2 regions of the Streptomyces sp. NPDC041796 genome follow, and region 2 is predicted to be linked to the other one. Evidence: riboswitches for the same ligand, from Rfam matches in the RefSeq annotation. Region 2 holds a riboswitch; the other holds the start of a gene.
The links. Region 2 has a riboswitch for S-adenosylmethionine ahead of ACZ6C1_RS17340 (aminotransferase class V-fold PLP-dependent enzyme). Riboswitches for the same ligand answer to the same signal wherever they lie in the genome.

Region 1: linked by a shared signal. The riboswitch ahead of thrC (threonine synthase) and the one ahead of ACZ6C1_RS17340 (aminotransferase class V-fold PLP-dependent enzyme) in region 2 are both predicted to bind S-adenosylmethionine.

What each region holds. Positions count from the first base shown of each region.
Region 1 is NZ_JBVJAH010000015.1:85,770-95,657, reverse strand. It holds gene ACZ6C1_RS27680 (ABC transporter permease) at 1-456, opposite strand, end outside; gene ACZ6C1_RS27675 (Uma2 family endonuclease) at 532-1,155, opposite strand; gene ACZ6C1_RS27670 (hypothetical protein) at 1,272-1,475, opposite strand; gene ACZ6C1_RS27665 (hypothetical protein) at 1,472-1,669, opposite strand; gene ACZ6C1_RS27660 (helix-turn-helix domain-containing protein) at 1,785-2,627, shown strand; gene ACZ6C1_RS27655 (DUF397 domain-containing protein) at 2,608-2,793, shown strand; gene ACZ6C1_RS27650 (SRPBCC family protein) at 2,816-3,262, opposite strand; gene groL (chaperonin GroEL) at 3,353-4,975, opposite strand; gene ACZ6C1_RS27640 (cold-shock protein) at 5,286-5,492, opposite strand; gene ACZ6C1_RS27635 (ubiquitin-like small modifier protein 1) at 5,902-6,180, opposite strand; gene thrC (threonine synthase) at 6,221-7,504, opposite strand; SAM riboswitch class I at 7,522-7,666, opposite strand; gene ACZ6C1_RS27625 (glucosyl-3-phosphoglycerate synthase) at 7,782-8,726, shown strand; gene ACZ6C1_RS27620 (alpha,alpha-trehalose-phosphate synthase (UDP-forming)) at 8,772-9,888, shown strand, end outside.
Region 2 is NZ_JBVJAH010000007.1:393,872-403,759, reverse strand. It holds gene ACZ6C1_RS17375 (L,D-transpeptidase) at 55-1,296, shown strand; gene ACZ6C1_RS17370 (hypothetical protein) at 1,313-1,714, opposite strand; gene ctaE (aa3-type cytochrome oxidase subunit III) at 1,913-2,533, shown strand; gene qcrC (cytochrome bc1 complex diheme cytochrome c subunit) at 2,611-3,420, shown strand; gene qcrA (cytochrome bc1 complex Rieske iron-sulfur subunit) at 3,417-4,469, shown strand; gene qcrB (cytochrome bc1 complex cytochrome b subunit) at 4,466-6,097, shown strand; gene trpD (anthranilate phosphoribosyltransferase) at 6,235-7,299, shown strand; SAM riboswitch class IV at 7,485-7,602, shown strand; gene ACZ6C1_RS17340 (aminotransferase class V-fold PLP-dependent enzyme) at 7,767-9,125, shown strand; partial or broken gene ACZ6C1_RS17335 (glycerate kinase family protein) at 9,121-9,888, opposite strand, start outside.

The sequences.
Region 1 (9,888 bases), on a different contig from region 2:
CTGGCCCTGCCCGTCCCCGGGCCGCCCGGGCTGGGCCTCACCGCGCTCGAACCGGCCGTCGACCTTCAACACCCGGGCGTTCAGCCCGCCGACGGCGTCCGCGACTCCGTTCTGCCCGGCGACCTTCGCGACGGTCGAGGCGGAGAGCGTCTCGAACCCCTGCACCATGACCACGTCCTGGCTCTGTTCGCCGCCGCCCTCCTCCTTGGCGTCGAACTCGAACCTCGGCCGCCGTACGGCATCCCCCTCCCCGGGTGGCGAGGCGGCCTTGGTGACCGTCATGTCGGTCCCCAGCCCGTACAGCGACTCCAGCACCTTGCCCTGGGCCTGCTTCATCCCGGCGGTGACCGAGGTGACCACGATGACCAGCGCGATCCCGAGGGCGAGCCCCGAGGCGACGACCAGCGCCGTCTTGCGTCGACGGCGCAACTCGCGCCGGAGATAGGTGAAGAACATGCCGCGAAAGCTATGGACGCGGCGTGACGAGGGGTTAAGGCCCGGGTGAGAGTCGCATGAGAAGCGGCGCGGACGTTACGCGTCGGCGGCCGCGCCGCCGGGGAACGCCGCCGTGTCCAGCGCGACCCCGAACGGCTCGGGCAGGGTGAGCACCTTCCCGAACGGCACCAGTTCGGAGTGCTTGTACGTGCCGTCCTGAGGCTCCGTGAACAGGCTGACCATCGCGCCACGGGTGTCGTACCGGTCGATGAGCAGGTACATCGGGACCAGGGCACGCGCGTAGGCGTGGTACTTCCTGGTCCGGTCGTCGGTGGCGTTGTTCTTGGAGGTGATCTCCACGATCAGCAGGGCCTCGGACGCGTCGACGGGGTCGTAGGTGTCCGGGTCGGCGGCCTCGACCAGATCGATCGGCATGACCACCAGGTCGGGGACGTACAACTTGTCCAGCGGGGCGATGTGCACACCGAGCGTCTGGTAGACGTCCCACTCGTCGGGCAGCCGCTTGTACAGCGCGCGCTGCACCCTGGCCGCGATGGAGTTGTGGTGCCGGTGAGGCGGCGGAACCAAGAAAATCTTCCCCTTGTCGATCTCGGCTCGCCAGCCCTCGGGCACGTCCAGCCCACGCCAGGCGTCCAGCATGAATTCCCACGTCGGGGGGGTCTCGGGCGCCGGGTCGTTCTCGACCGTCGCGGCTGTCATCGCGGGTCCCTTCTCCCGTGGCCTGAGGGAGGCGAATGTAGATCGACGGGGCGCCGGGGAAGCGCCCCTTTCCTCAGCGTCCCACGATCGTGTGAGCAGCGCACGGACCCGGCACTTCACGGCAGGCGCGCCTGTCTGTTCAGTTCTCGAACGCGCGCCCGCAGCACCTCGCCCGGCGGAGCGGGCGTCAGGGCCTCCACCGGACAGTCCCACTCCCGGCCACCGCCCAGCGGGCGCAGCTGTACGTAGCCGCCGACGTGGCCCATGACCTCTCCGATCCGCCCGTCACGCGAGTCGATCATGTACTCGGACGCGCTCACCGGCGTGCCTCGTGCAGGACGGCGACCAGGCGCATGGCGGTGTCCACGTTGCAACGCCCCAGCTCCACCAGCGGATACGGCGTGTCGCTCGCGGCCGACACCGGGTCGACCCGCAGGGACGGCAGGGTGACGCCCACCTTGCCGAGTTCGTCCCGGAGCTGGTCCACCACTTGCTCCACCGATCGCATCCCCATGACCAGGCACCTCCACGCTGAGTGTTCGGGTTCTGTACACAGCGTGGTCGATTCGCGGCTAGTCTGAACACAAAGGCGGCCCAACAACCCCATCTGTGCTAACGGGAGTTGACACATGCCCGGTCCGAAGGATCTCGACCCGTCCTCCTCACCCAGGGCACTACTCGGCGCCGAGCTGCGCCACGCCCGCGACAATGCGGGCTTCAGCCAGGAGAAACTGGGCGAGAAGCTCTTCGTCAGCGGCTCGTTCATCGGCCAACTGGAGGCCGGTACACGACGGATGCAGCCGGAGTTCGCGGCACAGATCGACGACATACTGGGCACGAACGGGTTCTTCCAGCGGAACTGCAAGGCCGCCAACAGGTCGCGGTATCCCGATCACTTCGCGGAAGCGGCGGAAGCGGAAGCGGTCGCCGCATCGATCAAGGAGTACGCCCCGCTGCTGATTCCGGGCGTGCTGCAGACGGAGCGGTACGCGCGAGCCGTATTTCGTGGCGGGCGCCCCACCGCTTCGGACGACGTCATCGACGAACTGGTCGAGGCGCGACTCGCTCGCACGCACATCCTCGACGATCCAACCAGGCCACTGTTCTGGACGGTCCTGGACGAGGCGGTCCTCCGCCGAGAGGTCGGGGGGCCGGCGGTGATGGCCGAGGCGCTGCACCACATCTCGGAGTTGGGCCGCGCGCACCGGGTGATCGTGCAGGTCATCCCGTTCAAGGCAGGCGCGCACATGGCCCTGGCAGGCGCACTCAAACTGATGGCCTTCGACGACGCGCCCCCGCTGGCCTACCTCGAAAGCCTGGGCTCAGGGCAGTTGCACGACGACCCGGGCACGGTCAAACACTACGAACTGTCCTACGATCTGCTCGGGGCCAGCGCACTGTCACCCCAAGAATCCCTGGCCCTGATCGCATCAGTGGCGGAGGATTACGCCCATGAAGATCGAGATCACTGAGTGGCGCAAGTCAACCTACAGCGACGCGAGCGGCGGCAACTGTCTCGAAGTCGCCGATGGCCACCCGAACGCCATCCCCGTCCGTGACTCCAAGAACCCCACCGGCCCGCAGCTCGTGTTCCGGGCCGCCGCCTGGTCCGCGTTCGTGGCGGATCTCAAGCGATAGAGCGCCACCGCGGCCCCGGGGCTCAGGCGGCTCCGGGGCCGTAGCGCGTCTCCAGCAGGTGCCGCAGCATCGCGAGGTCCTTGCGGTTGGCGCGGCGTATCGCGGCGGCGAGGATACGGCTGCCGCCTCCGCCCCGGTTCCGGAGCGTCATACGCGTCCGGTCGCCCTCGACGCCGTAGGGCTCCCAGGTGTACGTGGTCTCCATGGGGAACGACCCCTGGTCGGCCCGCATGACCAGCCGCCGCCCGGGCTCATGGTCGACGATCTCGTAGGTGTAGACGAGCCGCCGGCCCAGGAAGCGGGCGACGAAGGCGGCCCTGGCGCCGGCCCGGACCTCTGATTCGGTCTCCCACTCCACCGACACGATGTTCACGTACCACTCGGGCGCGTTGGACGGGTCGGCGGCGTACGCGGCGACGAGGTCGCACGGGGCGTCGATCACGGTCTCGGTCAGGACGTCGACGGCCATGACACCAGCGTAGAACGCCCGAGGGCGGCACCCCCCTGGGAGAAGGGGTACCGCCCTCGGAACGAAAGGACTGTGTCCGATCCGCGAGGATCAGAAGTCCATGTCACCGCCCGGCATGCCGCCCGGAGCACCGGCCGCGGCCTTCTCCGGCTTGTCGGCGATGACGGCCTCGGTGGTGAGGAACAGCGCCGCGATGGAGGCCGCGTTCTGCAGAGCGGAACGGGTCACCTTGGCGGGGTCGATGATGCCCTCGGCGATCATGTCGACGTACTCGCCGGTAGCGGCGTTCAGGCCGTGGCCGACGGGCAGGTTGCGCACCTTCTCGACGATGACGCCACCCTCGAGACCACCGTTGACGGCGATCTGCTTCAGCGGGGCCTCCAGGGCCAGGCGGACGGCGTTGGCGCCGGTCGCCTCGTCACCCTCGAGCTCCAGCTTCTCGAAGACGCTGGACGCCTGGAGCAGGGCCACGCCACCACCGGCGACGATGCCCTCCTCGACGGCGGCCTTGGCGTTGCGCACCGCGTCCTCGATGCGGTGCTTGCGCTCCTTGAGCTCGACCTCGGTGGCGGCACCGGCCTTGATGACGGCCACGCCGCCGGCCAGCTTCGCCAGGCGCTCCTGGAGCTTCTCGCGGTCGTAGTCCGAGTCGGAGTTCTCGATCTCGGCACGGATCTGGTTGACGCGACCCGCGACCTGGTCGCTGTCACCGGCACCGTCGACGATGGTGGTCTCGTCCTTGGTGATGACGACCTTGCGGGCGCGGCCCAGCAGGTCCAGGCCGGCGTTCTCGAGCTTGAGGCCGACCTCCTCGGAGATGACCTGGCCACCGGTGAGGATGGCGATGTCGTTCAGCATGGCCTTGCGGCGGTCGCCGAAGCCCGGGGCCTTGACGGCGACGGACTTGAAGGTGCCGCGGATCTTGTTGACGACCAGGGTCGACAGGGCCTCGCCCTCGACGTCCTCGGCGATGATCAGCAGCGGCTTGCCGGACTGCATGACCTTCTCCAGCAGCGGAAGGAGGTCCTTCACCGAGGAGATCTTCGAGTTGACGATCAGGATGTACGGGTCGTCGAGCGACGCCTCCATACGCTCCATGTCGGTGGCGAAGTACGCCGAGATGTAGCCCTTGTCGAAGCGCATACCCTCGGTGAGCTCCAGCTCCAGACCGAAGGTCTGGGACTCCTCGACGGTGATGACGCCTTCCTTGCCGACCTTGTCCATGGCCTCGGCGATGAGCTCACCGATCTGGGTGTCGGCGGCGGAGATGGAGGCCGTGGAAGCGATCTGCTCCTTGGTCTCGACATCCTTCGCCTGCTCGAGCAGCGCACCGGAGACGGCCTCGACGGCGGTCTCGATGCCGCGCTTCAGGGCCATCGGGTTGGCGCCGGCGGCGACGTTGCGCAGACCCTCGCGGACGAGCGCCTGGGCGAGAACGGTCGCGGTGGTCGTACCGTCACCGGCGACGTCGTCCGTCTTCTTGGCGACTTCCTTGACCAGCTCGGCGCCGATCTTCTCGTACGGGTCCTCGAGCTCGATCTCCTTGGCGATGGAAACACCATCGTTGGTGATCGTGGGGGCGCCCCACTTCTTCTCGAGGACGACGTTGCGACCCTTGGGGCCCAGGGTCACCTTGACGGCGTCGGCGAGCTGGTTCATGCCGCGCTCGAGGCCGCGCCGTGCCTCCTCGTCGAACGCGATGATCTTGGCCATGTGAAGTGGTCCTCCCGGACTGGGGTGGATGCTCCGGACCGCGCTGGCGCCCGCGACGGACGGCCTGCCTGCCTGAAGTGGTTCCTTGCCCCACCGGCCTGCGGACCTCACCGACCCGGTCCTTCGTTGTCACTCTCACCTTCAGAGTGCTAACGCCAATGATTAGCACTCGACCCATGCGAGTGCAAGCGCCTCCCGCAGATCCGGGGCGTTGTCCGGACACGCGCGAGGGGCTCGCGTCCCCTGGAACGCGAGCCCCTCGTCACTTGCGGTGTCGACAGTCGATGGTCGGTCGATCGCGACGCGGCTCTCAGCCGGCGGCGAGCTTGACCATGTCCGCCTGCGGACCCTTCTGGCCCTGCGAGATCTCGAACTCGACTCGCTGACCTTCTTCAAGGGTGCGGTAGCCGTCCATCTGGATCGCGCTGTAGTGGACGAAAACATCCGCACCACCGTCGACCGCGATGAAGCCGTACCCCTTCTCCGCGTTGAACCACTTGACGGTGCCCTGAGCCATGCCTAACTCCCCTATTACTGGCCCTTGCACAGGACCGCACTTCGCGGACCCGGGTCAGACCTCACCCGCTGACAGGTGCGGGCGTGCGCCGGAACGCGTCGACCGCCGCTGAATGTATCTGCCCAACTGCCGTCTGCAACAGGTCAATCGGACGAGAAATCCGAGCATGGGTGAACGGAAAATGTGGCCGAATGGGCCAGAATCCCGGGCAAGTCGGGCCCGGCAAAGCGCCCAAATGGCGCAATTCACGGGGGTACATTGACTGCATCTTGTCGCAGCCGCGCAATCTCTCATATGCGTGCGGCACAGGCAGCGGCGGGGACTTCCCCAACTCTACCGCGCTCAACCATGCAGAATTGCCCCCTCCGCTTCTCTCGCGGAGGGGGCAATGTCCGTCACGCTGTGTGGGTCAGCAGCCGCCGGCGACGGCCGGGATGATCGACACGCCCGCGCCGTCCGGGGTCGCGGTCGCCAGGCCGTCCTCGAAGCGCACGTCGTCGTCGTTGACGTACACGTTCACGAAGCGGCGGAGCTTGCCCTGGTCGTCCAGGACACGGGCGGCGATGCCCGGGTGGTCCTTCTCCAGCGACTCGATGACCTCGGACAGGGTCGCGCCCTCCGCCGTGACCTCGGCCTTGCCGCCCGTGTAGGTCCGGAGGATGGTGGGGATGCGGACGTTGACGCTCATGTCGTGTTGCTGCCTTTCAGTACAGGCTCAGTACTACGGGTCAGGCCAGGCCGGCGTCGCGGAACGCGTCCAGGCTCGGGCGGATCGTCGCGCTCGGGCCGGTGGTCGGCGCGACCGCGTCCAGGGTCTTCAGGCCGTCGCCCGTGTTGAGCACGACCGTGGTCAGCGACGGGTCCAGCACACCCGCCTCGATCAGCTTCCTCGTCACGCCCACGGTCACGCCACCCGCCGTCTCGGCGAAGATGCCCTCCGTACGCGCCAGCAGCTTGATCGCGTCGACGATCTGCTCGTCGTCGACGTCCTCCACCACTCCACCGGTCCGGCGTGCGATGTCCAGGACGTACGGGCCGTCGGCCGGGTTGCCGATGGCCAGCGACTTGGCGATGGTGTTCGGCTTCTGGGGCCGTACGACGTCGTGACCGGCCTTGAAGGCCGTCGACACCGGGGAGCAGCCCTCCGCCTGGGCGCCGAAGATCTTGTACGGCTTGTCCTCGACCAGGCCCAGCGCGATGAGCTCCTGGAGCCCCTTGTCGATCTTCGTGAGCTGGGAGCCGGACGCGATCGGGACGACGAGCTGGTCGGGCAGCCGCCAGCCGAGCTGCTCGCAGATCTCGTACGCGAGGGTCTTGGAGCCCTCCGCGTAGTACGGCCGCAGGTTGACGTTCACGAAGCCCCAGCCCTCGCCCAGCGGGTCACCGATGAGCTCGGAGCAGAAGCGGTTCACGTCGTCGTAGTTGCCCTCGATACCGACGAGGTCACCGCCGTACACCGCGGCCATGACGACCTTGCCCTGCTCCAGGTCGTGCGGGATGAACACGCACGAACGGAAGCCGGCCCGCGCGGCGGCGGCACCGACGGCACCCGCCAGGTTCCCCGTCGACGAGCAGGACAGGGTGGTGAAGCCGAAGGCGCGCGCCGCTTCGATCGCCTGGGCGACGACGCGGTCCTTGAAGGAGTGCGTCGGGTTGCCCGAGTCGTCCTTGACGAAGAGCTTGCCCGGCTCGACGCCCAGCTCGCGCGCCAGGTTGTCGGCCTGGACGAGCTTGGTCCAGCCGGGGTTCAGGTTCGGCTTGTCCGCCACGTCGGCCGGCACGGGCAGGAGAGGGGCGTACCGCCAGATGTTGGCGGGACCGGCCTCGATCCGCTTGCGCAGGGCTTCCGGGTCACCCACCGGCAGGTCGTAGGCGATCTCGAGCGGCCCGAAACACAGCTCACAGGCGAAAATGGGGCCGAGCTCGAAGCGCTCGCCGCATTCGCGACAGGAGAGGGCGGAAGCAGGCCCGAGGTCGACGTTCTTGGCGGTGGCGACAGTCTGTACAGCCATGGAGGCGAGGCCCTTTCTCCTCATCTTCCTCATGGCGCACTTCGCCATGAGACGGATTTGGCACCTTCCCTAGCCGGGGCCTCGCGCAAGAGCTTGCGAGTGCCGACTGGAGGGTTGCCGGGGCTTCAACGGGCCGTATCCCTCTGCCCCTCTGGATGAGCGGTATTCGATTGTTTTCGCGGGGACCCGGCATGTGAGGGTCGTCCGCGTTGCTCAAGACTGTAACCGAACCCCTGGACGCTTGAGATGGTCGTCCGATACGCGAGATGGAGATCACGTGCTGGAAGAGGTGGAGCGCTGGCTGGAGCGGCGGTCCTGGTCCGTGGCCGACCGACCGCTCGACCGGCTGCTCGCGGCCAAGCACGGTACGACCGTCAGTGTCGTCCTGCCCGCGCTGAACGAGGAGGCGACGGTCGGCGACATCGTCACGGTGATCCGCCGCGAGCTGATGTCCGCCTCCGTCCCGCTCGTCGACGAACTCGTGGTGATCGACTCGGGCTCCACCGACCGGACCTCGGAGGTCGCCGCCGCGGCCGGGGCGGACGTGGTGCACCGGGACGCGATACTCCCCCGCATACCCGCCGTCCCCGGCAAGGGCGAGGTGCTGTGGCGCTCCCTCCTCGCCACCACCGGCGACATCGTCTGCTTCGTCGACGCCGACCTGCGTGACTTCTCGGCCGATTTCGTCACCGGGATCGTCGGCCCTCTCCTCACCGACCCGTCCGTCCACCTCGTCAAGGCGATGTACGACCGGCCCCTGGCGGGCTCCCCTGGACAGGGCGGCCGGGTGACCGAGCTGGTGGCACGGCCGCTGCTGAACCTGCACTGGCCCCAGCTCGCCGGGTTCGTCCAGCCGCTGGGCGGCGAATACGCGGCCCGCCGCTCCCTCCTCGAACGCCTCCCCTTCCCCGTCGGCTACGGAGTGGAGCTGGGCCTCCTCGTGGACGCCCTGCACACCGTGGGCCTCGACGCCCTCGCCCAGGTGGACGTGGGCGTGCGCAAGCACCGGCACCAGGACGAGCGGGCACTGGGCCGGATGGCGGCCGCGATCTACCGGACGGCCCAGCTCCGGCTGTCGCGCGGGCACCTGGTGCGGCCACGGCTGACGCAGTTCGACCGCGGGGACGACGGCTTCGTACCGCGTACGCACGACGTCGACACCGAGGAACGGCCGCCGATGATCGAGGTGGCCGAGTACGCACGGCGCCGCCGGGTGGCCTGACTGCCGTACGTTTGAGCGTTTCCGCAACGGGCTAGGTTCGTCTCCATGGCAGCCCAGATTCTTGTCGCCTCGAACCGCGGTCCGGTCAGCTACGTGCCACGCGAGGACGGGACGTTCGACGCCCGGCGCGGCGGCGGCGGGCTGGTGTCGGGACTCTCCGCGATCGGGCCGGACGCGGGCGCGCTGTGGGTGTGCGCCGCGCTGAGCGACGGCGACCGGCAGGCGGTGCGGCAGGGCTTCGCGGCCGAGCCGGGCGTCAAGATGCTCGACATCGACGCGGCCGTGCACGCCGACGCCTACAACGGCATCGCGAACTCCGTGCTGTGGTTCGTGCACCACATGCTGTACCAGACTCCGCTGGAGCCCGTGTTCGACGCCGAGTTCCGGCGCCAGTGGGTGGCCTACCGCCTGTACAACCGCGCCTTCGCCGAGGCCCTCGCCGAGGAGGCGGCCGACGACGCGGTCGTCATCGTGCAGGACTACCACCTGGCGCTGGTCCCCGGGATGCTCCGCGAGATCCGCCCGGACCTGCGCATCGGCCACTTCTCGCACACCCCGTGGGCGCCTCCCGAGTACTTCGCCATGCTCCCCGACGACATCGCCGAGGAGCTCCTCCTCGGCATGCTCGGCGCGGACCGGCTCGGGTTCCTGACCTGGCGCTGGCTGCGGGCCTTCCAGGCCTGCTGCGCGTCCTCCCTCCGGGACATGGACGTGACGACGCACTGGCCCAAGGACCTTCCGCCGAGCGTCGAGCACGGGGCCCACGGGCGGCACCGCCGTACCGAACTGGGCGTGCACGGCCTCGGCGCGGACGCCGACTTCCTCCGCGACCGCTCGCGCCGCCCGGACGTGGACGACCGGATGGCGATGCTGCGCGACCAGATCGGCCCCGACCGCCGGACGATCGTCCGCGTCGACCGCACCGAGCTGTCCAAGAACATCGTCCGTGGCCTCCTGGCCTTCCGGCACCTGCTGGCCGAGCGCCCCGAGTGGCACGAGCGCGTCGTGCACCTCGCGTTCGCCTACCCCTCCCGCCAGGACCTGCCGGTCTACCGGGAGTACACAGCGCAGGTGTCCCGGCTCGCCGACGAGATCAACGCGGAGTACGGCCGGGACGGCTGGACCCCGGTGATCCTCCATGTCGAGGACGACTTCGCCCGCT
Region 2 (9,888 bases):
TCGTTTGGAGTCATTCCGCGTGCCGCTGTGGTCACACCTTCCTACGGTGTGCTTATGAGCAACACGCCCCGCATGCGCACCGCCATAAGCTGCACCCTGCTGGTCGCCGTCACCGGCGCGAGCGCGACCGCGTGCGGTGGTCCGGACGGCCATCCCCTCTCGGCCAAGCCGTACGACGCCGCACGTCAGGTGGCGTTCAACACCCCGTCCGGCACCGCCAAGGCGGCCCTCGACAAGCCCCTCGAAGTCACCGCCAAGGGCAAGGACGGCCGCATCACCGACGTCACCGCCGTCGACACGGCCGGCCACTACCTCGCCGGCGAGCTCTCCGCCGACGGCGGCCGCTGGCGCTCCACGGCCCCTCTGGTGGCCGGCACGCGCTACACCGTCAGGGTCTCCACGGAGGACCGCAAGGGCGCCCCCGGCGCCCGTACGCTGACATTCGAGACCGCACCGGCCAAGAAGCTCCTGAACGTCGAATTCGGCCCCGAGGCGGGCAAGTACGGCGTCGGGCAGCCCATCACGGCGGAGCTCAGCGCCCCGGTCACCACCAAGGAGGGCCGGGCCGCCGTCGAGCGCTCCCTCAAGGTGCGCTCCACGCCCGCGGTCACGGGCGCGTGGTACTGGGTCGACGACAAGAAGCTGCACTACCGCCCGAAGGAGTACTGGCCCGTCGGCGCGTCCGTCACCGTCACGGGCAACCTCGCGGGCGTCAAGGTCGCGGGCGACCTCTACGGCGGCTCCGCCAAGTCCCTGAACCTGAGCATCGGCGACCGCGTCGAGGCCATCACCGACGCCGGCAGCCACCGGATGACGGTCAAGCGCAACGGAAAGGTGATCAACACCATTCCGGTGACCACCGGCAAGCCGGGCTTCTCCACCCGTAACGGCATCAAAGTGGTGCTCGGCAAGGAGTACTTCGTCCGGATGCGCAGCACCACCGTCGGCATCGCCGCCGGCAGCAGCGAGTCGTACGACCTGCCGGTCTACTACGCCACCCGGGTGACCTGGAGCGGCGAGTACGTCCACGCCGCACCCTGGTCCGTCGGTTCACAGGGGTCCGCCAACGTCAGCCACGGCTGCACCGGCATGTCCACCAGCAACGCCGCCTGGTTCTTCCAGAACGTCCGCCCCGGCGACCTGGTCCACGTCATCAACAGCGCGGGCAAGGAGATGGACCACTTCGGCAACGGCTTCGGCGACTGGAACCTGTCCTGGGACAAGTGGCAGGCGGGCAGCGCCGCCCGCGCCGACGCCCCCCGCACCGAACAGGTCCGCCTCCGGCCGGGACTCTAGGCCCCGGCCCCGGGCGTCACGCCTCCACGGCCAGCCGGCTGCGCAGCAGGGCCGCCAGGGAGTCCGCGAGCTCGACCGGATCGACCGGGAGGGTCACCGCGGCGTCCGCGCGGCTCCAGGTGGCCAGCCAGGCGTCCTGAGGGCGGCCGATGAGCAGCAGCACGGGCGGGCAGCGGAAGACCTCGTCCTTGATCTGGCGGCACACCCCCATGCCGCCCGCCGGGACCGCCTCACCGTCCAGGACGCACACGTCGACGCCGCCCTCGTCCAGCCGCTCCAGCACGGCCGGGAGCGTCGCGCACTCGACGTACTCGACCGGCGGAACGTCGGCCGCGGGCCTGCGCCCGGCCGCCAGCCGCACCTGCGCGCGGGTGTTGGCGTCGTCGCTGTAGACCAGGACGGTGGCGCTCGACTGCATTGTTCCTCCGAGTACGTCGGCGGCATGGGCAGGAAGGCAGGTACCGATGCGCCGGATGCTACTCCTGTCGACCGCCCCTCGACACCGGTTCGGACACCCCTTCGACAGGCCCCGCGATGGGCCGTTCGGGCCTGGCGGAGCGCATCAACACACCGAACGGCACCCCCCGGAGTGAGGGCGGGATAAGCGACCGACATAATGTCGGTCGTGGCGACAGCAACGACAGTAGAAACCGGGCACGCGCACCCGTCGGTCAATCGGCCGAACCTCACCAGCGTCGGAACCATCATCTGGCTGAGTTCCGAGCTGATGTTCTTCGCGGCCCTCTTCGCGATGTACTTCACCCTGCGATCGGTGACGGGTGCCGAGTTCTGGTCAGAGAAAGCCGACCTGCTGAACTTCCCGTTCTCGGCGACCAACACCACGATCCTGGTGCTCTCCTCCCTCACCTGCCAGCTCGGCGTGTTCGCCGCCGAGCGGGGCGATGTGAAGAAGCTCCGGGCGTGGTTCATCATCACGTTCGTGATGGGTGCGATCTTCATCGGAGGCCAGGTCTTCGAGTACACCGAGCTGGTCAAGCACGAGGGCCTCTCGCTCTCGTCGGACCCCTACGGCTCCGTGTTCTACCTGACGACCGGTTTCCACGGCCTGCACGTGACGGGCGGCCTGATCGCCTTCCTGCTGGTCCTCGGCCGTACGTACGCGGCCAAGAGATTCACTCACGAGCAGGCAACCGCCGCCATCGTCGTGTCCTACTACTGGCACTTCGTCGATGTCGTCTGGATCGGCCTCTTCGCCACGATCTACATGATCAAGTAGTCGGGCCCGCACCTCCGAGGTGCGCCCGGCACATCCAGCAAGCATCGACGCAGAAGATCCTGACACCGGGGTAATCCGTGAAAAAGCTCTCCGCACGACGACGCCATCCGCTGGCGGCGGTCGTCGTCCTACTCCTCGCGCTGGCGGCCACTGGGGGGCTGTACGCCGCGTTCGCGCCCGCGGGCAAGGCGCAGGCAGACGAAACCGCCCAGTCCCTCGCCATCGAGGAGGGCAAGAAGCTCTACACCGTCGGCTGCGCCAGCTGCCACGGAACCGGCGGTCAGGGAACCACTGACGGCCCGAGCCTCGTAGGCGTCGGCTCCGCAGCCGTGGACTTCCAGGTCGGCACCGGCCGTATGCCGGCGCAGCAGCCCGGCGCGCAGGTGCCGAAGAAGAAGAACATCTACTCGCAGGCCGAGATCGACCAGCTGGCCGCGTACGTCGCGTCCCTCGGTGCCGGTCCGATCACGCCGACCGAGAAGCAGTACAGCCCGGAAGGCGCGGACATCGCCAAGGGTGGCGAGCTGTTCCGCACCAACTGCGCCCAGTGCCACAACTTCACCGGCGAGGGCGGTGCCCTGACGCACGGCAAGTACGCCCCCAGCCTCGACGGTGTGAGTGACAAGCACCTCTACGAGGCCATGCAGACCGGCCCGCAGAACATGCCGTCCTTCCCCGACACCACGATGCCGGAGAAGGAGAAGAAGGACATCATCGCGTACATCAACTCCGTCAACGGTGAGGAGACGCCGACCCCCGGTGGCTTCGCGCTCGGCGGACTGGGCCCGGTCAGTGAGGGCCTGTTCGGATGGATCTTCGGTCTGGGTTCCCTGATCGCTGTCGCCGTCTGGGTTGCGGCCCACACCGCTAAGGCCAAGAAGTCATGAGTAGCCAAGAGATTCCAGAAGCAGAGAGCCTGCCGAACGAGCAGGACGCCAAGCACGGCACGGCGGTGGCGGAGAACCCGTTCGCCGACCCGGGGCTGCCGCCCCACAAGCCGCGCATCCAGGACATCGACGAGCGGGCCGCCAAGCGCTCCGAGCGCACGGTCGCCCTGCTGTTCACCCTGTCGATGCTGGCCACGATCGGCTTCATCGCCTCCTTCGTGATCTTCCCGGTCGACAAGATCATCTATGTCTGGCCGCTGGGGCACGTCAGCGCGACCAACCTGTCGCTGGGTCTGACCCTGGGCATCGCGCTCTTCTGCATCGGCGCGGGCGCGGTCCACTGGGCCCGCACCCTGATGTCCGACGAGGAGATGGCCGACGACCGGCACGCCATCGAGGCGACGCCCGAGGTCAAGGCCAAGGTCATGGCGGACTTCGCCGACGGTGCGCGGGAGTCCGCGATCGGCCGCCGCCCGCTGATCCGCAACACCATGTTCGGCGCGCTGGCCATGGTGCCGCTCTCCGGTCTGGTGCTGCTGCGCGAGCTGGGCCCGCTGCCCGAGAAGAAGCTCTTCCACACCGGATGGAGCAAGGGCAAGCAGCTCATCAACATGAACACCAACGAGCCGCTGCGTCCCGAGGACGTCGCGGTGGGCTCGCTCACGTTCGCCAAGCCCGAGGGCCTGGAGGAGAGCGACCACGAGTTCAACAACAAGATCGCCAAGGATGCCTTGATGATCGTCCGCATCCAGCCGGAGGACATCAAGGACAAGCGCGAGCTGGAGTGGTCGCACGAGGGCATCGTCGCCTTCTCGAAGATCTGCACCCACGTGGGCTGCCCGATCTCGCTGTACGAGCAGCAGACCCACCACGTCCTCTGCCCGTGCCACCAGTCCACCTTCGACCTCTCCGACGGCGCCCGCGTCATCTTCGGCCCGGCCGGTCACGCGCTGCCGCAGCTGCGGATCGGCGTGAACGACGAGGGCTTCCTCGAAGCGCTCGGCGACTTCTCCGAGCCCGTCGGCCCTGCATTCTGGGAGCGCGGATGAGCACCACGACCGCAAGCGACGCCAAGCGCAAGGCGCCCGCCGGCGAGCGGGTCGCCGACTGGGCCGACGGCCGGCTGGGCATCTACGGCCTCGCCAAGGCCAACATGCGCAAGATCTTCCCGGACCACTGGTCCTTCATGCTGGGTGAGATCTGCCTCTACAGCTTCCTGATCATCATCCTCACGGGTGTGTATCTGACGCTGTTCTTCCACCCGAGCATGAACGAGATCGAGTACCACGGCTCGTACGTGCCGATGCAGGGCATCCGCATGACCGAGGCGTACGCCTCGACCCTGGACATCAGCTTCGACGTCCGCGGTGGTCTGCTCATCCGGCAGATCCACCACTGGGCCGCGGTGATCTTCCTCGCGGGCATGTTCGTGCACATGATGCGCGTCTTCTTCACCGGCGCGTTCCGCAAGCCGCGTGAGATCAACTGGCTGTTCGGCTTCCTGCTGTTCGTCCTGGGCATGTTCACCGGCTTCACCGGTTACTCGCTCCCGGACGACCTGCTCTCCGGCACCGGTGTCCGCTTCACGCAGGGCGCGATCCTGTCCATGCCGATCGTCGGCACGTACATCTCGATGTTCCTGTTCGGCGGCGAGTTCCCCGGCCACGACATGGTGGCCCGGTTCTACTCGATCCACATCCTGCTGCTGCCGGGCATCATGCTCGGCCTCGTGGTGGCGCACCTGATCCTGGTCTTCTACCACAAGCACACCCAGTTCCCCGGCCCCGGCCGGACGAACAAGAACGTCGTCGGCATGCCGCTGCTGCCGGTGTACATGGCCAAGGCCGGAGGCTTCTTCTTCCTGGTCTTCGGTGTCATCGCGATGATCGCCGCCATGTTCACGATCAACCCGATCTGGGCCATGGGCCCCTACCGTCCGGACCAGGTGTCCACCGGCGCCCAGCCCGACTGGTACATGGGCTTCGCCGAGGGTCTGATCCGTGTCATGCCGGGCTGGGAGATCAACCTGTGGGGCCACACGCTGGTCCTGGGCGTGTTCATCCCGCTGGTGCTCTTCGGTGTGATGCTCGCGGCGATCGCGGTCTACCCGTTCATCGAGTCGTGGATCACCGGCGACAAGAGGGAGCACCACCTGCTGGACCGGCCGCGCAACGCGCCCACCCGGACCGCTCTGGGTGTCGCCTGGGTCACCGGCTACATGGTCATGCTGATCGGTGGTGGCAACGACATCTTCGCCACCCACTTCCACATGTCGATCAACTCGATCACCTGGTTCGTACGGATCTTCTTCTTCCTCGGCCCGGTCATCGCGTTCATCGTCACCAAGCGGATCTGCCTCGGTCTCCAGCGCCGTGACAAGGACAAGGTGCTGCACGGACGTGAGTCCGGCATCATCAAGCGCCTGCCGCACGGTGAGTTCGTCGAGATCCACGAGCCCCTCAGCCAGGCCCAGCTGCACGCGCTCACCGCGCACGAGCAGTACAAGCCGGCCGAGATCGGCCCGACGGTCGACGAGAACGGTGTCGAGCGCAAGCCGTCGCGCGGGCAGAAGCTCCGCGCGAAGCTCAGCAAGGGCTACTTCGGTGAGGGCAACCAGATTCCCAAGCCCACCGCCGACGAGTACAAGGAGATCACCAGCGGCCACGGCCACCACTGATCACCTGAACTGATTCGCCACGGCAGGAGCCCCGTCCATTCGCTGGACGGGGCTCTTTGCCGTGCCCCGGGATGGATAGGGTGGTGGTCATCCCTGTACGCCCCGTACTCCCCGTACGTACGACACCAGGAGCGACCATGAGCGCTGTGAACCCCGCTGGAGGCGACATCGCGGCGGGCCGCTCGTGGCCCGACGTCCTGAACGCTCTACTGGAGGGGCGGGACCAGAGCGCCGACGCCACGGCGTGGGCGATGGACCGCATCATGCGGGGCGAGGCCACCGACGCCCAGATCGCCGGCTTCGCGGTCGCGCTGCGCGCCAAGGGCGAGACGGTCGAGGAGATCACCGGCCTCGTCCGCGCCATGTACGCGCACGCCAACCTCATCGACGTGCCCGGACCGTCCGTCGACCTCGTCGGCACGGGCGGCGACGGCGCCAAGACCGTCAACATCTCCACCATGTCCGCGATCGTCGTCGCCGGTACCGGTGCCAAGGTCGTCAAGCACGGCAACCGTGCCGCGTCCTCCGCCTCCGGCTCCTCCGACGTGCTGGAGAAGCTCGGCGTCAACCTGGACCTGACGCCCAGGAGGGTCGCCGAGGTCGCCGAGGAGGCCGGGATCACCTTCTGCTTCGCCGTGAAGTTCCACCCGGCGCTGCGCCACGTGGCGGCGGCCCGCAAGGAACTGGGCATCCGCACCACGTTCAACTTCCTCGGCCCGCTCACCAACCCGGCGCGCGTGAAGGCCCAGGCGACCGGTGTCGCCGACGCCCGGATGGCCCCGATCATGGCCGGTGTGCTCGCCGAGCGTGGCTCCTCCGCCCTGGTGTTCCGTGGTGACGACGGCCTGGACGAGCTGACGACCACGGCGACGTCGAAGGTGTGGGTGGTCCGCGACGGCGCGGTGCGCGAGGAGACGTTCGACCCGCGCGACGTGGGCATCGACCTCGTGCCCGTCGAGGCGCTGCGCGGCGCGGACGCCTCGTACAACGCGGACGTGGCGCGCCGGCTGCTGGGCGGCGAGACGGGCCCCGTCCGGGACGCGGTGCTGCTCAACGCCGCGGCGGCCCTCGTCGCCCTGGAGCCGTCGGACGCGCCGCTGGCCGAGCGGCTCGCGGCGGGCATCACCCGTGCGGCCGAAGCGATCGACTCGGGCGCGGCGCGCGCGGCGCTGGACCGCTGGGTGGCGGCGAGCAACGCGTAGCGCGCCTTCGGCACGTGATCGCCCGCGGGCGGCGCCGCGCGGCACCGGGCCCTCCCCGGCGTGGGCCCCGTGCACGGACGTGCCGCCCGGCGGGTGCCGCGTGGTGCCCTTCCGGGGATCCGCCGGTGTCCCGGGATCCGGACACGGGTTGCGCGCGGGCGATCACGTGGCTTAACTTCTCGGCAGGTCATGAGTGACAGCGACTACGGCCCCGGCCCGCTGTCCGGCAACCCTCCGTCCGTGGCGGGGTGCCCCGGGTGAAGACCAGGCCGCAGGCGGCGAAGTCTGTGGCAAGCGCGGACCCCTGCACACCCTGGGGTCCTGGTCCTCAAGGGAGCAGTCTCGTGAGCAAGCGAATGCGATAGGGCGTATCCGCCCCTTCTTCGGCACCCCCTTTTCCCTTCCGCCGCGCCGCACCCCTGTGCGTCGACGCGGTTGAATTCGCCTGCCCCGTACGGGAGTTCGCCATGTCTGTCACCACCGTCGCCGCCGACCAGTCCGTTTGTGCCCCGCTGCCCGTTCTGGGACGGGACGTCACCGTGCCGCTCGTCACCGGGGGAGAGGTCACGTACGCCGCGCTCGACTACGCCGCCAGCGCGCCGGCCCTCCAGCGAGTGTGGGACGACGTGGCCGCGTACGCGCCGTACTACGGCAGCGTGCACCGGGGAGCCGGGTACCTGTCGCAGCTGTCGACCGACCTGTTCGAGAACAGCCGGGCCGCGGTCGCGGAGTTCCTGGACTGCCGCGAGGACGACCAGGTCGTGTTCACCCGGTCGACCACCGACTCGCTCAACCTGCTGTCCGCCGCCCTGCCCGCCGGCTGCCAGGTCTTCGTCTTCGAGACCGAGCACCACGCCTCGCTGCTGCCGTGGAGGGACGCGCGGGTGACGTACCTCGACGCGCCCCGTACGCCGGGGGAGGCGGTCGGGACGCTGGAGCGGGCGCTCGCCGACCGGGAGCCCCACGGCCCGGCCCTGGTGTGCGTCACCGGCGCGTCGAACGTGACCGGTGAGCTGTGGCCCGTGCGGGAGCTGGCCGCGGCCGCGCACGCCCACGGTGCCCGCATCGTCCTGGACGCCGCGCAGCTGGCGCCCCACCACCCGGTGTCGGTGCGCGAACTGGACGTCGACTGGGTGGCGTTCTCGGGGCACAAGCTGTACGCCCCGTTCGGCTCCGGTGTCCTCGCCGGACGTGCCGACTGGCTGCGCGACGCCGATCCGTACCTGGCCGGCGGCGGGGCGTCCCGCAAGGTCGCCCGGCGCGCCGACGGCGGGGTGGACGTCGAGTGGCACACCACCGCGGCCCGCCACGAGGCCGGCTCGCCCAACGTCATCGGCGTGTACGCCATCGCCTCCGCCTGCAAGGCGCTCACCGAGGCAGGGTTCGACACCCTGGTCGCCCGTGAGCGGCACCTGATCGGCAAGGTCCGCGAGGGGCTCGCCGAGGTGCCCGAGGTGAAGGTGCTGTCGCTGTTCGGCGACGAGGCACCCCGGGTCGGTGTCATCTCCTTCGTGGTCCAGGGCTGGAACAGCTCGCACTTCGCGGCGGCGCTGTCGGCCGAGTACGGCATCGGCGTCCGCGACGGGCTGTTCTGCGCCCACCCGCTGGTGCGCACCCTGCTGGGCAGCGACCCCCGGGACGTCGGCGAGTGCGGCGCACCCGACGGCGGGCCCACCTCCCTCAACGCGATCCGCGTCAGCTTCGGGGCGGGGACGCCGGACGAGCACGTCGACCGGTTCGTTCGGGCCGTGAAGGAACTCGTCCGGGACGGGGCGCGGTGGAACTACCGTACGGAGGACGGGCGTTGTGTGCCCGACCGCGGCTGACCACGCGGGTGCCCACCAGCACCGTGCGCAGGGCCCGCTCGGCGGCGTCCGCGAGGAGTTCGGCGGCCCGGTCCAGGGCCTGTGACAGCGGCAGGGGGCCGGGCGCGATCGACTCGTAGGCGTCGAGGCCCGCCTCCCCGGCGCCCTCGCCCAGCGTGCCGGCCAGGGCGAGGACCGGGACGCCCGCCTCCCGGGCGCGCCGCGCCACCTCGCCCGGGACCTTGCCGCGCACGGTCTGGGCGTCCAGGGCGCCCTCGCCGGTGATCACCAGGTCGGCGTGGGCCAGCCGGGGGCCGAGGTCCAGCCCGTCGAGGAGCACCTCGAAGCGCGGGAGCAGCCGGGCGCCCACCGCCGCGAGCCCCGCTCCCAGCCCGCCCGACGCCCCGGTGCCGGGCGCGCACCGCAGGTCCAGGGCCGGGGCGAACGCCCCCGTGAGCGCGGCCGCCCAGCGCTCCAGTACCGCCGACAGCTCCTCGCACTGCGTCGGCGTCGCGCCCTTCTGGGGGCCGAACACCCGGGCCACGCCCCGTTCGCCGCACAGCACGTTGTACGGGTTGCACGCCACCAGCAGCTCGGCGTCCGCCAGCCGCGGGTCGAGCCCGCGCGAGTCGACGGCCGCGAGCCGGGCCAGCGCGGCGCCGCCGTACGGCAGTTCGTGACCGTCCTCGTCGAGCAGCCGGACGCCCAGCGCCTGCAGCGCGCCCGCGCCGCCGTCCGAGGTGCCCGAGTCGCCGCAGCCGACCAGGACGCGCCGGGCACCCGC